3 regions of the Terrisporobacter hibernicus genome follow, and region 3 is predicted to be linked to each of the others. Evidence: a T-box and tRNA genes for the amino acid it is inferred to sense, from the RefSeq annotation. Region 3 holds a T-box; the other regions hold tRNA genes.

The links. The T-box of region 3 lies ahead of ileS (isoleucine--tRNA ligase). A T-box ahead of a tRNA ligase gene usually reads a tRNA of that ligase, here a tRNA-Ile.
Region 1: it has a tRNA-Ile gene. The T-box ahead of ileS (isoleucine--tRNA ligase) is inferred to sense a tRNA for this amino acid. The anticodon was not compared.
Region 2: it has a tRNA-Ile gene. The T-box ahead of ileS (isoleucine--tRNA ligase) is inferred to sense a tRNA for this amino acid. The anticodon was not compared.

The regions. Positions count from the first base shown of each region.
Region 1 covers NZ_CP081135.1:1,846,762-1,850,004, reverse strand. Annotated here, with positions in the region: tRNA gene JW646_RS09120 (tRNA-Lys) at 1-45, shown strand, start outside; tRNA gene JW646_RS09115 (tRNA-Ser) at 53-141, shown strand; tRNA gene JW646_RS09110 (tRNA-Phe) at 145-220, shown strand; tRNA gene JW646_RS09105 (tRNA-Met) at 235-311, shown strand; tRNA gene JW646_RS09100 (tRNA-Ile) at 334-410, shown strand; tRNA gene JW646_RS09095 (tRNA-Pro) at 422-498, shown strand; tRNA gene JW646_RS09090 (tRNA-His) at 514-590, shown strand; tRNA gene JW646_RS09085 (tRNA-Lys) at 603-678, shown strand; tRNA gene JW646_RS09080 (tRNA-Cys) at 687-761, shown strand; tRNA gene JW646_RS09075 (tRNA-Asn) at 765-839, shown strand; tRNA gene JW646_RS09070 (tRNA-Leu) at 847-936, shown strand; tRNA gene JW646_RS09065 (tRNA-Glu) at 987-1,061, shown strand; tRNA gene JW646_RS09060 (tRNA-Gly) at 1,063-1,136, shown strand; tRNA gene JW646_RS09055 (tRNA-Val) at 1,151-1,226, shown strand; tRNA gene JW646_RS09050 (tRNA-Asp) at 1,242-1,318, shown strand; tRNA gene JW646_RS09045 (tRNA-Thr) at 1,334-1,408, shown strand; tRNA gene JW646_RS09040 (tRNA-Tyr) at 1,420-1,504, shown strand; tRNA gene JW646_RS09035 (tRNA-Leu) at 1,516-1,599, shown strand; tRNA gene JW646_RS09030 (tRNA-Arg) at 1,617-1,693, shown strand; tRNA gene JW646_RS09025 (tRNA-Gln) at 1,703-1,778, shown strand; tRNA gene JW646_RS09020 (tRNA-Ser) at 1,831-1,919, shown strand; tRNA gene JW646_RS09015 (tRNA-Phe) at 1,925-2,000, shown strand; tRNA gene JW646_RS09010 (tRNA-Met) at 2,015-2,091, shown strand; tRNA gene JW646_RS09005 (tRNA-Ile) at 2,115-2,191, shown strand; tRNA gene JW646_RS09000 (tRNA-Pro) at 2,202-2,278, shown strand; tRNA gene JW646_RS08995 (tRNA-His) at 2,314-2,390, shown strand; tRNA gene JW646_RS08990 (tRNA-Lys) at 2,403-2,478, shown strand; tRNA gene JW646_RS08985 (tRNA-Cys) at 2,488-2,562, shown strand; tRNA gene JW646_RS08980 (tRNA-Arg) at 2,572-2,648, shown strand; tRNA gene JW646_RS08975 (tRNA-Val) at 2,667-2,742, shown strand; gene JW646_RS08970 (hypothetical protein) at 2,876-3,243, shown strand, end outside.
Region 2 covers NZ_CP081135.1:1,989,854-1,993,096, forward strand. Annotated here, with positions in the region: rRNA gene rrf (5S ribosomal RNA) at 127-243, shown strand; tRNA gene JW646_RS09865 (tRNA-Asn) at 249-323, shown strand; tRNA gene JW646_RS09870 (tRNA-Glu) at 346-420, shown strand; tRNA gene JW646_RS09875 (tRNA-Val) at 425-500, shown strand; tRNA gene JW646_RS09880 (tRNA-Asp) at 517-593, shown strand; tRNA gene JW646_RS09885 (tRNA-Thr) at 611-685, shown strand; tRNA gene JW646_RS09890 (tRNA-Tyr) at 695-779, shown strand; tRNA gene JW646_RS09895 (tRNA-Gly) at 791-864, shown strand; tRNA gene JW646_RS09900 (tRNA-Arg) at 875-951, shown strand; tRNA gene JW646_RS09905 (tRNA-Gln) at 957-1,032, shown strand; tRNA gene JW646_RS09910 (tRNA-Lys) at 1,042-1,117, shown strand; tRNA gene JW646_RS09915 (tRNA-Ser) at 1,125-1,213, shown strand; tRNA gene JW646_RS09920 (tRNA-Ser) at 1,221-1,313, shown strand; tRNA gene JW646_RS09925 (tRNA-Pro) at 1,321-1,397, shown strand; tRNA gene JW646_RS09930 (tRNA-Ile) at 1,407-1,483, shown strand; tRNA gene JW646_RS09935 (tRNA-Trp) at 1,494-1,569, shown strand; tRNA gene JW646_RS09940 (tRNA-Pro) at 1,606-1,682, shown strand; tRNA gene JW646_RS09945 (tRNA-Ile) at 1,689-1,765, shown strand; tRNA gene JW646_RS09950 (tRNA-Phe) at 1,769-1,844, shown strand; rRNA gene JW646_RS09955 (16S ribosomal RNA) at 1,968-3,243, shown strand, end outside.
Region 3 covers NZ_CP081135.1:2,942,207-2,945,449, reverse strand. Annotated here, with positions in the region: gene ileS (isoleucine--tRNA ligase) at 1-1,601, opposite strand, end outside; T-box leader at 1,752-1,977, opposite strand; gene JW646_RS14225 (DivIVA domain-containing protein) at 2,053-2,595, opposite strand; gene JW646_RS14220 (YlmH family RNA-binding protein) at 2,607-3,243, opposite strand, start outside.

The DNA.
Region 1 (3,243 bases), 1.1 Mb from region 3:
CTTTTAATCAAGGTGTCCGGAGTTCGAATCTCCGATGGGTCACCATTAACTTGGAGAGGTGTCCGAGTGGTTTAAGGAGCTGGTCTTGAAAACCAGTGATGCTTAACGGCACCGTGGGTTCGAATCCCACCCTCTCCGCCAGATGCCCAGATAGCTCAGTCGGTAGAGCAGGGGACTGAAAATCCCCGTGTCGGTGGTTCGATTCCGCCTCTGGGCACCATATTTAAATATTGTGGCGGTATAGCTTAGTTGGCTAGAGCGTTCGGTTCATACCCGAAAGGTCACAGGTTCGACTCCTGTTACCGCTACCATTTAAATTTTAATAATAAACGTGGACCATTAGCTCAGTTGGTTAGAGCGCCCGGCTCATAACCGGTAGGTCTGGGGTTCGAGTCCCTGATGGTCCACCACTTTTTTAGTTCGAGGTGTAGCGCAGTTTGGTAGCGCACTTGGTTTGGGACCATGGGGCCGGGGGTTCGAGTCCCTTCACCTCGACCACTTTTATCAATTATGGTGGGTATAGCTCAGTTGGTTAGAGCGCCAGATTGTGGCTCTGGAGGCCGTGAGTTCGAATCTCATTATCCACCCCATAAAAAATATATGACTCATTAGCTCAGTCGGTAGAGCACTTGACTTTTAATCAAGGTGTCCGGAGTTCGAATCTCCGATGGGTCACCACTAAATATGGCGACATGACCAAGTGGCTAAGGTAGAGGACTGCAACTCCTTCATCCCCAGTTCGAATCTGGGTGTCGCCTCCATATTCCAAGGTAGCTCAACGGTGGAGCACTCGGCTGTTAACCGATAGGCTGAGGGTTCGAGTCCCTCCCTTGGAGCCAAGAAAGTGCCGAAGTGGCGGAACTGGCAGACGCACAGGACTTAAAATCCTGCGAAACTTATACTTTCGTACCGGTTCGATTCCGGTCTTCGGCACCAATTTTGCGAGACAAATGAGTAAGCGCAAAAAAAGTAAATGACATATGAATGGCTCATTGGTCAAGCGGTCAAGACACCGCCCTTTCACGGCGGTAACAGGGGTTCGATTCCCCTATGAGTCACCATGCGGGTGTAGCTCAATGGTAGAGTTCCGGCCTTCCAAGCCGGCTGTGAGGGTTCGATCCCCTTCACCCGCTCCATTTAAATTTATCCCGGGACCATAGCTCAGCTGGGAGAGCACCTGCCTTACAAGCAGGGGGTCACAGGTTCGAGCCCTGTTGGTCCCACCATAAAAACATAAACGCGGCCTGGTAGTTCAGTTGGTTAGAATGCCAGCCTGTCACGCTGGAGGTCGAGGGTTCGAACCCCTTCCAGGTCGCCATTTGATTTTATCTAAGCTGGTGTGGCTCAACGGTAGAGCAGCTGACTTGTAATCAGCAGGTTGTAGGTTCGATTCCTATCACCAGCTCCATTTATATATGCGGAGGATTTCCCGAGTGGCCAAAGGGGGCAGACTGTAAATCTGTTAGCTGTGCTTTCGGTGGTTCGAATCCACCATCCTCCACCAACTTAAAGTACGCGGATGTGGCGGAATTGGCAGACGCACTAGACTTAGGATCTAGCGCCATTGGCGTGGGGGTTCGACTCCCTTCATCCGCACCACTTTTATTTTATAATGTGGGTGCATAGCTCAGCTGGATAGAGCAACGCCCTTCTAAGGCGTGTGTCCGGGGTTCGAATCCCTGTGCGCTCACCACTTATATATTGGGGATTAGCCAAGTCGGTAAGGCACATGACTTTGACTCATGCATGCGTAGGTTCGAGTCCTGCATCCCCAGCCATATTAAATTAGCAACTTAGTGCTCACTAGATAGAGCATAAAGGAAACTATAAGGAGAGGTGTCCGAGTGGTTTAAGGAGCTGGTCTTGAAAACCAGTGATGCTTAACGGCACCGTGGGTTCGAATCCCACCCTCTCCGCCAATAGCGCCCAGATAGCTCAGTCGGTAGAGCAGGGGACTGAAAATCCCCGTGTCGGTGGTTCGATTCCGCCTCTGGGCACCATATTTAAATATTGTGGCGGTATAGCTTAGTTGGCTAGAGCGTTCGGTTCATACCCGAAAGGTCACAGGTTCGACTCCTGTTACCGCTACCATTTGAATTTTAATAATATAACGTGGACCATTAGCTCAGTTGGTTAGAGCGCCCGGCTCATAACCGGTAGGTCTGGGGTTCGAGTCCCTGATGGTCCACCACTTTTTAGTTCGAGGTGTAGCGCAGTTTGGTAGCGCACTTGGTTTGGGACCATGGGGCCGGGGGTTCGAGTCCCTTCACCTCGACCATCAACTAAAAAATAAAACTAGTGCATTAGATTATGGTGGGTATAGCTCAGTTGGTTAGAGCGCCAGATTGTGGCTCTGGAGGCCGTGAGTTCGAATCTCATTATCCACCCCATAAAAAACATATGACTCATTAGCTCAGTCGGTAGAGCACTTGACTTTTAATCAAGGTGTCCGGAGTTCGAATCTCCGATGGGTCACCAATATAAAAAGGCGACATGACCAAGTGGCTAAGGTAGAGGACTGCAACTCCTTCATCCCCAGTTCGAATCTGGGTGTCGCCTCCATTTAAACATGCGCCTATAGCTCAACTGGATAGAGTGTCTGACTACGAATCAGAAGGTTGGGGGTTCGAGTCCCTCTGGGCGCACCACTTATTAATAAAAATCCCGGGACCATAGCTCAGCTGGGAGAGCACCTGCCTTACAAGCAGGGGGTCACAGGTTCGAGCCCTGTTGGTCCCACCAATTATCCTCTAGTTAACAAACTAGAGGTTTTTTAATATATAAAATAAGTTATAAATATTATTGCTTTAATAAAAAATAAAATTAATTAAAAAAATAGAGATCTTTTATATAAAAAATTAAGGAAGGTGTTATTATGTATATTATATTTGGAGAAGAAATAGTAGATAGTGAAGAAATAAAGAAAATAATTGAAGAAAATAGTAATTTTAAAGTAGATAGAGATATGTGCAAGGGAACAAAAAGAGAAGATGTTGTAGCATATCAACTAAGTATACCAGTAAAAGTATTAAATGAAAAATTAGATAAAGATTATGACTTAGATGAAATGAGCGAAGAAGATTTATTTGAAGAATATATAAATTTATCAGAAGAAATGTCTATATCACTACAAGATTTTATGCCAAAGCACTCTTTAGTAAACTCTATATCTTACAAATGGGATAATTCATCGGACGTAGTTAAAACAGTATTTACTATGGCATATATAGGATTAGGTCAATT
Region 2 (3,243 bases), 950 kb from region 3:
ATAATGGAAACATTAAATGTTAGCAGTTTTGAAAGTATTAAATTTTCAAAAAAATGCAGTAAAAAAGTTGACAATTATATACATAAATGTTATTATAATTCTTGTCTAAAGAAACAGTTAAAATTATGTGGTTATTATAGCAAAGAGGATACACCTGTTCCCATTCCGAACACAGAAGTTAAGCTCTTGAGCGGCGATGGTACTTGGGGGGCGACTCCCTGGGAGAGTAGCACGTAGCCACGTGATGTTCCAAGGTAGCTCAACGGTGGAGCACTCGGCTGTTAACCGATAGGTTGAGGGTTCGAGTCCCTCCCTTGGAGCCAAAGAACAAAATTAAAATAATATGGCTCATTGGTCAAGCGGTTAAGACACCGCCCTTTCACGGCGGTAACAGGGGTTCGATTCCCCTATGAGTCACCATTACGGGACCATAGCTCAGCTGGGAGAGCACCTGCCTTACAAGCAGGGGGTCACAGGTTCGAGCCCTGTTGGTCCCACCATTAAACATATAAATGCGGCCTGGTAGTTCAGTTGGTTAGAATGCCAGCCTGTCACGCTGGAGGTCGAGGGTTCGAACCCCTTCCAGGTCGCCATAAATATTTAACACTATGCTGGTGTGGCTCAACGGTAGAGCAGCTGACTTGTAATCAGCAGGTTGTAGGTTCGATTCCTATCACCAGCTCCAAAATTCTTAGGAGGATTTCCCGAGCGGCCAAAGGGGGCAGACTGTAAATCTGTTAGCGATGCTTTCGGTGGTTCGAATCCACCATCCTCCACCAAAGAAATATATGCGGGTGTAGCTCAATGGTAGAGTTCCGGCCTTCCAAGCCGGCTGTGAGGGTTCGATCCCCTTCACCCGCTCCATTTAAAATATGGGTGCATAGCTCAGCTGGATAGAGCAACGCCCTTCTAAGGCGTGTGTCCGGGGTTCGAATCCCTGTGCGCTCACCATATACTGGGGATTAGCCAAGTCGGTAAGGCACATGACTTTGACTCATGCATGCGTAGGTTCGAGTCCTGCATCCCCAGCCATATAAACATGACTCATTAGCTCAGTCGGTAGAGCACTTGACTTTTAATCAAGGTGTCCGGAGTTCGAATCTCCGATGGGTCACCATTAACCTGGAGAGGTGTCCGAGTGGTTTAAGGAGCTGGTCTTGAAAACCAGTGATGCTTAACGGCACCGTGGGTTCGAATCCCACCCTCTCCGCCAAAAACATGGAGAAGTACTCAAGTGGCTCAAGAGGATCCCCTGCTAAGGGATTAGGCTGGATTAAACCGGTGCGAGGGTTCGAATCCCTCCTTCTCCGCCAGTTTTTACGAGGTGTAGCGCAGTTTGGTAGCGCACTTGGTTTGGGACCATGGGGCCGGGGGTTCGAGTCCCTTCACCTCGACCAGAATAATATGGACCATTAGCTCAGTTGGTTAGAGCGCCCGGCTCATAACCGGTAGGTCTGGGGTTCGAGTCCCTGATGGTCCACCATATTTAATATAGGGGTGTAGCTCAGTTGGTAGAGCGTCGGTCTCCAAAACCGTGCGCCGGGGGTTCGAGTCCCTCCACCCCTGCCAGAAAAATTTTAAAAAGTATTTTACTAATTTATACTTCGAGGTGTAGCGCAGTTTGGTAGCGCACTTGGTTTGGGACCATGGGGCCGGGGGTTCGAGTCCCTTCACCTCGACCAAAATTAGGGCCTATAGCTCAGGTGGTTAGAGCGCACGCCTGATAAGCGTGAGGTCGCTGGTTCGAGTCCAGCTAGGCCCACCATTTGCCCAGATAGCTCAGTCGGTAGAGCAGGGGACTGAAAATCCCCGTGTCGGTGGTTCGATTCCGCCTCTGGGCACCACAAAGAACTTTGAAAATTAAACAGTAGGTTAACAATAAATTAATTCTTAAAGAATTAAACTGAAACAACAAACAAACCAAGCCAGATATTCAGATAATGATTAGTCTGAGCAATGGACAACTTTTTTATGAGAGTTTGATCCTGGCTCAGGATGAACGCTGGCGGCGTGCCTAACACATGCAAGTCGAGCGATTTACTTCGGTAAAGAGCGGCGGACGGGTGAGTAACGCGTGGGTAACCTGCCTCATACACATGGATAACATACCGAAAGGTATGCTAATACAGGATAATATAAGAGATTCACATGGATTTCTTATCAAAGCTCCGGCGGTATGAGATGGACCCGCGTCTGATTAGCTAGTTGGTAAGGTAATGGCTTACCAAGGCGACGATCAGTAGCCGACCTGAGAGGGTGATCGGCCACATTGGAACTGAGACACGGTCCAAACTCCTACGGGAGGCAGCAGTGGGGAATATTGCACAATGGGCGAAAGCCTGATGCAGCAACGCCGCGTGAGTGATGAAGGCCTTCGGGTCGTAAAACTCTGTCCTCAAGGAAGATAATGACGGTACTTGAGGAGGAAGCCCCGGCTAACTACGTGCCAGCAGCCGCGGTAATACGTAGGGGCTAGCGTTATCCGGATTTACTGGGCGTAAAGGGTGCGTAGGTGGTTTTTAAGTCAGGAGTGAAAGGCTACGGCTCAACCGTAGTAAGCTCTTGAAACTGGAAAACTTGAGTGCAGGAGAGGAAAGTGGAATTCCTAGTGTAGCGGTGAAATGCGTAGATATTAGGAGGAACACCAGTAGCGAAGGCGGCTTTCTGGACTGTAACTGACACTGAGGCACGAAAGCGTGGGGAGCAAACAGGATTAGATACCCTGGTAGTCCACGCCGTAAACGATGAGTACTAGGTGTCGGGGTTACCCCTCGGTGCCGCAGCTAACGCATTAAGTACTCCGCCTGGGGAGTACGCTCGCAAGAGTGAAACTCAAAGGAATTGACGGGGACCCGCACAAGTAGCGGAGCATGTGGTTTAATTCGAAGCAACGCGAAGAACCTTACCTAAGCTTGACATCCTTTTGACCGATGCCTAATCGCATTTTTCCTTCGGGGACAGAAGTGACAGGTGGTGCATGGTTGTCGTCAGCTCGTGTCGTGAGATGTTGGGTTAAGTCCCGCAACGAGCGCAACCCTTGCCTTTAGTTGCCAGCATTAAGTTGGGCACTCTAGAGGGACTGCCAGGGATAACCTGGAGGAAGGTGGGGATGACGTCAAATCATCATGCCCCTTATGCTTAGGGCTACACACGTGCTACAATGGGTGGTACAGAGGGCAGCCAAGTCGTGAGGCCGAGCTAATCCCTTAAAGCCATTCTCAGTTCGGATTGTAGGCTGAAACT
Region 3 (3,243 bases):
TAGTGATGTTGAGCAAATGGCATTGCACCACTATCAAACCAACAATCTATAACTTCTGTTACTCTTGTCATTGGTTTACCACAACATTCACATTTTAAATGTATATCATCAACATAAGGTCTATGAAGTTCTACAGTTTTTGGGTCTATATTTTCTATTGCTTTAGCAGCTAATTCTTCTCTAGATCCTACTGACTGTTTATTACCGCATTCACATCTCCATACATTAAGTGGAGTACCCCAGTATCTTGTTCTTGATACTGCCCAGTCATTTAAGTTTTCTAACCAGTTACCAAATCTTCCTTCACCAACGAATTTTGGATACCAGTTAACACCATTATTATTTTCTATTAATTTATCTTTTAGTTTTGTCATTTCTATATACCAGCTTGGTTTTGCGTAGTATACAAGTGGAGTTTGACATCTCCAACAGTGTGGGTAATTATGCTCTACTTTTATTTTTGAGAATAATTTATTTTCTTTTGCTAACCATTTTATTATTTCAACGTCTAAACCGTCTTCCATAACAAATTTGCCTTCCCATGGAGTAGCTGTGAATTTACCACTTTCATCAACAGGTTGAAGTACTGGTAAGTTGTATTTTCTTCCTAAGTTATAGTCATCTTCTCCAAATGCTGGAGCAGTATGAACTATACCTGTACCATCTTCAGTTGTTACATAATCACCTAAAGTTATGAAAAATGCTTTTTCATCAGTAGTTACAAATGGCATTAATTGTTCATATTCAACGCCCTCTAAGTCAGCACCTTTCATTTCTTCTAATATTTCATAAGTTCCTTCTCCTAAAACTTTATTAGCTAAAGGTTTTGAAACATAGTATATTTCATCATCTTTTTTAACTTTTAAATAATCTACTTGTCCATTTACTGTTAATGCAACATTTGAAGGTAGAGTCCAAGGAGTAGTTGTCCAAGCTAAGAAATATTCATTTTCAGCATCTTTCCTTTTGAACTTAGCTACAACTGTATTAGTTTTAACTTCTTTATATCCTTGAGCAACCTCATGTGAAGCGAGACCTGTTCCACATCTTGGACAGTATGGAAGTATTTTATGTCCTTCATACATATATCCTTCTTTATTGAATTTATCTAATATCCACCAAACTGATTCTATATAGTTATTATCTAATGTTATGTATGGATTATCTAAATCAACTTCATAAGCCATTCTTTCAGTCATGTTTCTCCATTTACTTTCGTAAGTAAATACTGACTCTCTACATTTTTTATTGAACTCAGCTATTCCATATTCTTCTATCTGTTGTTTATTAGTTAAACCTAATTCTTTTTCAACTTGAAGTTCTACTGGTAAACCATGAGTATCCCATCCAGCTTTTCTTTTAACTTGATATCCACTCATTGTTTTATATCTACAAACCCAGTCCTTTAAAGTTCTAGCAACAACATGGTGTATCCCTGGGTTACCATTTGCTGTTGGAGGACCTTCATAGAATACAAAGCTAGGATCATTTTGTCCTTTTTCTAATGTTTTTTCTAGTATATCTATTTGTTTCCAATATTCTGACACTTGACTCTCAGCATCTTTTACTGAAGAATCCACTAGCGGCTTAAATTTTGCCATGTTAAGTTCACCCTTTCTTAATCATTTATTTAGTATAAAATATAATTATTCCCATTTTTATTGACTTAAATGCCAATTCGAATATTTATAACTTCGGTTAGTTTAATTAAAAATATGGTATTTTGAATATAAAAAAACCCGTCCCCTAATAAAAGGGACGAGTTGAAATCGCGTTACCACCCTAGTTCTACATACACTTAAAAGTATATATAACACTCTATAGTTTAACGGCACTAACCGGCACAGCTTAATCAATTAAAATCTTTCAGCCTGCAGCTCCAGAGTGATCTTCAACTTTATTCAATACATTGGTTCTCAGCTTATCCAACTCTCTGTAAAATATCCAAAAGTTTACTCTCTCCATCATTGCTTTTTTAATATATAATTATATTCTTAAAGTATACAATAACTTCTCTTTTCAGTCAACATAATTATTATTTAAACATTTTTATTATTCCATTGATGACGCAACTTCATCCTCTGCTAAAATGCTATTATCATCTTCAGGCAAATCAATCATATTGAATGATTCATTACAGTGCTCATCTACATTAAAAAATATCTCGTCTATGTTTGTCATTTCATCTTGAATTAAAGACTTGAATTTATTTCTAAAAATTTTAAACTCTTTAACTAAATCATCATACTCTTTTGTTAAGACTACTATTCTTTCTTTACAATTTTCTATAATTTGTTTAGATTTTAGTTCAGCATCTTCTACTATTATTTTTGCCTTCTTATTTGCAGCATCACAAGTATCTTTAGCTGCCGTTTGAGCAGTAATTAAAGTATCATTTAAAGTTTTCTCTATAGTTTTATATCTGCTCACTTGTTCTTGATATAATTTAATTTTTTCTTTTAAATCTAAATTTTCTCTATATAGATTTTCAAAATCTTCTTTTACTTTATCTAAGAATTCATCAACCTCATCTTCATGGTATCCTCTAAATCCCTTTTTAAACTCTTTATTTTCTATGTCCATTGGAGTTATCATATATTTTCCTCCTACAATAATAATTTTCCTTGAACTTTTACTTTTCCCTTTTTTGTTAAACTGCCAATATTATTTATTTGTGATCGCCCTTTTCCCCTGACAGATATTAAAGACTCTGATTTTATTTCTTTTGAACAAGATGTGATCTTTTCATAATTTACCTGAACTTTTTCATTACTTATTAACTTAGCACTTTCTTGCCTTGATATATTATATAAACCACTTATTATACAATCTATTCTACTAGAAGAAACTGTAAAGTTAATTTCTTTATAATTAGGTGGATTGTAAACAACCTCTTTCCTAGAAATTTCTTTCAATTTTACATTATTCCTAGCAACCTTTTCTAAGTTCATTAAAATGAAATCACATATATCAAATGTAACTATTACCTGACAAAAGTTCTCATGTATAATTATATCTCCAATTTTTTCTCTCTTTATACCTAGACTTAACAAAGAACCCAGATAATCTTTATGACTGATTGATTTAAATTTAAAATTTCCTTCAATTTGTATAAATCTCAAGGTTTCATTTATATCTTCATAGTCCATGTAAAATGGATAAATAAATACTATTTTTCGTTCACTTTCATCGTATCCACCATCAACTGTATATCTTAGGTCATCATTGGCATTTAAAATAGCT